Regions from separate parts of the Aminobacter sp. Y103A genome, predicted to be linked through region 1. Evidence: predicted binding sites of a transcription regulator. Region 1 holds the regulator's gene; the other holds the start of a gene.
The links. The regulator PhoB, encoded in region 1, activates phosphate uptake and scavenging genes when phosphate is short. The targets are predictions, from matches to a motif close to TGTCATNNANCTGTCAT.

Region 1 (2,203 bases):
TCGCCGTCCAGGGCATCACCGACGCCGCCTCGCGCAAGCTGTTGTGGTCTCCCATCACCCGCTACGACGACATCCCCTTCGCCGACCGGCTGGAGCAGGAGTTCGGCGTACCTGTTTCGGTTGAGAACGACTGCAACATGATCGCCGAGGCCCTGCGCTGGCGAGATCCGGTGCGTTATCGCGACGACTTCATCGCCATCCTGCTCTCGCACGGCATCGGCATGGGCCTAGTCATCAAGGGCGAGCTGTTCACCGGCACGCAGTCGTCGGGTGCCGAGTTCGGCCACATGATCCACCGCCCGGACGGCGCGCTTTGCCGCTGCGGCCGCCGCGGCTGCATCGAGGCCTATGCCGGCAACTACGCCATCTGGCGCAACGCAAGGGTTGGCGACGAGAATGCCGAGCCGCTGGCCGACCTGTCCGACGACGACATCAGGGCCGTGGCAGATGCGGCACGTGACCATGATGGCCCCGAACGCGAGGCCTTTCGCAAGGCCGGCGAAGCCATCGGCTTTGGACTCGGCTCGATGTTTGCGCTGTTCGACCCGGCCCCCCTCGCCTTCGTCGGCGTCGGCGCAACCGCCTTCGACATCATGGAGCCACATGTGCGCGCGGCCATCGCCAAGACGGCGGGCGGGCTGCACTCGAAGGCGATCTCCTTCGACACCGAACCCAACGAGGTTCCGCTCAAACGCGAGGGCGCGATGATGCGCGCGCTGCTTGCCGTTGATCAGGAGATTTTTGCCGCAGGCACGGCTCCACGCCGTGCCGGTGCCGACGTCGCCTAGCTGAGCGGAAAAGAGCCCGAAGCGGCTCAGTCCTCGCGGATGGCGTAGCCGGCACCGCGAATGGTCCGGATCACGTCAGGCATGCGGCCGTTGTTGACCGCCTTGCGCAGGCGCCCGACATGCACGTCAACGGTGCGCTCGTCGATATAGATCGTCTCGCCCCAGACATTGTCGAGCAACTGGCTGCGCGAGAACACGCGGCCCGGGTGCCGCATCATGAATTCGAGCAAGCGGAATTCGGTCGGCCCGAGCTTGATCTCGCTCTTCTTGCGGTAGACGCGGTGCGACTCGCGGTCGAGCATGATGTCGCCGACCTTGAGCACCGAGGACAGCACCTCGGGTTTGGCCCGGCGCAGCAGCGCCTTGACGCGCGCCATGAATTCCGGCGTCGAGAACGGCTTGACCAGGTAGTCGTCGGCCCCGGTCGAAAGCCCGCGCACCCTGTCGCTTTCCTCGCCCCGCGCCGTCAGCATGATGATCGGCAGGCGTTCGGTGTCGGGACGCATCCTGAGCCGGCGGCACAGTTCGATACCCGACAGCGCCGGCACCATCCAGTCGAGCACCAGCAGGTCGGGCACGTTTTCCTGGAGCCGGATCTCGGCCTCGTCGCCACGCGTGACGACCTCGACCTGATAGCCTTCGGATTCGAGATTGTAGCGAAGCAGCACGCCCAGCGGCTCTTCGTCTTCGACGACCATGACCTTGGGAGCGATCATTGGCTATACCTTGTCCTTGCGCATGGCCGCTTCTGGACCATGCGCTGATTTAACCTATGCAGCGCCCCCGCGCCAAACGCATGCGGTTGCGGAAATGCTCAGGCCGGAACCGTCGTCGTGGTCTCGTCGACCTTGGGCCGGTTCAGCGGCAGCTGCGTACCCGTCACGACGAAATAGGCGTTCTCGGCGATGTTGGTGACATGGTCGCCGATGCGCTCGAGGTTCTTGGCGCAGAACAGCAGATGCGTGCAGGCCGTGATGTTGCGCGGATCTTCCATCATGTAGGTCAGGAGTTCGCGGAACACGGCGGTGTACTGGATGTCGATCTTCTGGTCGTCGGCGCGCAGATCCTTCAGGCCCTCGGCCTGACGCGCGACATAGAGATCGACGACGCCGCGAACCTGGCCGAGCACCAGCTGCGCCATCGCATCGATCGAATGCGAGAGATTGCGCGGGGTCGGCGACTGGCCGACAGCGCCGACCCGCTTGGCAATGTTCTTGGCGAGGTCGCCGATGCGCTCGAGGTCACCCGCCATGCGGATGGCACCGACCACGGCGCGCAAATCCTGCGCCATCGGCTGGCGCTTGGCGATCAGCGTGATCGCCGAATTGTCGAGATCGCGCTGCTTGGCGTCCATGATCGTATCGTCGGCAACGACGTTTTGCGCCAGTGCCTGGTCGGACGTGAGAAGCGCGCGG
Region 2 (2,203 bases), 1.2 Mb from region 1:
TTCTGCGACAATGTCGAGGCGTCGAACACCTTGTCCGTCAGCTTCAGCCGCAGGAACCACCGGTAGGCGACATTGACCTCGATCTCTCGCACCAATTGCCGCTCCGAGCGCACCCCGAACAGGTAGCCGATGAACAGCGCCTTGAACATCAAGGTCGGATCGAGTGGCGGGCGACCATTGTCGGCGCAGTAAAGCGGCGCTGTCAGATCGTGGATGAACGAGAAATCGATAACACCATCGATCTTGCGCAGAAGGTGATCAACTGGAACCAGTTGATCGAGCGTGACGATCTCAAGTGCGGTTTGTTCAGGGCCGGCTCGCTTCAACATCACCCACTGAATCACAAACCCCCAACTCTCGCCAGGGGTTTGTCAGCAGTCTGAGCCCGGAGCGATGCTCCGGGCTTGCCTCCTCCCGCAACTTTACTGCGCGGGTGCAGCCGGCTCGACGGGCTTGGGCTGCATCGGATCGGTGTTCTGCATCTCGCCGCTCGTGCCGCTCTCCGGTGCCGGCGTAATGCTCTTGGTCGTGGTGTTGTCGGTCGCCGGCGGCGAGGCCTCGGGCGTGGCCGGTGCCGGGTTCACAGGAGCCGGCTGTTCGGTCACAGGCGGTTTCACGCTTTCAGTGGTCGTGCTGTCGGTGCCGCTGTCACTACAGGCGGCGACGCCGAACAGCGCAATGGCGGAAACCGACGCGAGAATGAACTTCTTCATAACAATCTCCTTTCGAGAACGGCCCGTTGAACGAGCGTCGGAGATGAAATGCGCGAGGTCCCGCACGGTTTCGTAACGTTCGGTTGCGCCCTGACACATAAGCGCCTGTCGTGCCGCCGTCATCGCACCGTCACCGCGCTGTCACGCCGGTAGGCTACCCGCTGCGCCCAACAACGAAGCGGGGAATCGCATTTCCATGACCGACGTTTCCGGAGAACTTGTCTTTCGTCGCGGCAAGAAAGTTGGAAAGGCGGTTTACCAGAACCGCGCACTTTCGAAGGAAGGACTGTCCGAGCGGCTGTTTGCGCTGCTGTTTTCGGGCCTCGTCTATCCGCAGATCTGGGAAGATCCCGACGTCGACATGGAGGCCATGCAGCTTGGCGAGGGCCACAGGATCGTCACCATCGCCTCGGGCGGCTGTAACATTCTCGCCTATCTTACTCGCTCGCCGGCCAGGATCGACGCCGTCGATCTCAACGGTGCCCACATTGCGCTGAACCGAATGAAGCTGGCCGCGGTACGCCACCTGCCAACGCAGGGCGACCTGTTCCGCTTCTTCGGCGAAACCGATGTCGAGCACAACTCACATGCCTATGACCGCTTCATCGCGCCGCATCTCGATGCTTCGAGCCGCGCCTATTGGGAGCGCCGCAGCTGGCGCGGCAAGCGCCGCATCGCCACCTTCGACGGCAATTTCTACAAGACCGGCCTGCTTGGCCTGTTCATCGCTGCCGGTCACCGCGTCGCCAAACTCTACGGCGTCGACCCGGCCGCCATCATGGCCACCGGCAGCCAGCAGGAGCAGCGCCGCTTCTTCGACGAAAAGATCGCGCCGGTGTTCGAGCGCCGCATGCTGCGCTTCATCACGTCGCGCAAATCCTCGCTGTTCGGTCTCGGCATCCCGCCGGCGCAATACGACTCGCTTCTGACTTCGGGCGACGGCTCGATGGCCGGCGTGCTCAAGGCGCGGTTGGAAAAGCTCGCCTGCGACTTCCCGCTCGAAAGCAACTATTTCGCCTGGCAGGCCTTCGCTCGCCGCTACCCCAAGCCCGGCGAGGCCGCCCTGCCCGCCTATCTCGAGCAGGACAATTACGCCACGATCCGCGCGAGCGTCGATCGTGTCACCGTCCACCATGCCAACTTCACCGAACTTCTGGCCGACAAGGATGCCGGTTCCGTCGACCGCTACATCCTGCTCGACGCCCAGGACTGGATGAGCGACGAGCAACTCAACGCGCTGTGGACCGAAATTACGCGCACGGCCGCGCCGGGCGCCCGCGTCATCTTCCGCACCGCGGCGGAACCCAGCCTGCTGCCAGGCCGCCTGTCGCCGGCATTGCTCGACCAGTGGACCTACGAGGAACGGGCCTCGCGCGATTACACCGCCCGCGACCGCTCGGCGATCTATGGCGGCTTCCACCTTTATGTGAAGAAATCCTGATGAGCACGCCCGAGCTTTCGGCCGGCCATTCCGGGCTGATGGACAGCGT

Region 2: Amn_RS18560 (BtaA family protein) is a predicted target of PhoB. The motif match lies at 831-847, and genes of this name have one in related genera.

What each region holds. Positions count from the first base shown of each region.
Region 1 is NZ_AP017986.1:4,944,235-4,946,437, forward strand. It holds gene Amn_RS24215 (ROK family protein) at 1-788, shown strand, start outside; gene phoB (phosphate regulon transcriptional regulator PhoB) at 815-1,504, opposite strand; gene phoU (phosphate signaling complex protein PhoU) at 1,603-2,203, opposite strand, start outside.
Region 2 is NZ_AP017986.1:3,767,303-3,769,505, forward strand. It holds gene Amn_RS18550 (IS1182 family transposase) at 1-329, opposite strand, end outside; gene Amn_RS18555 (hypothetical protein) at 423-713, opposite strand; gene Amn_RS18560 (BtaA family protein) at 910-2,154, shown strand; gene Amn_RS18565 (class I SAM-dependent methyltransferase) at 2,154-2,203, shown strand, end outside.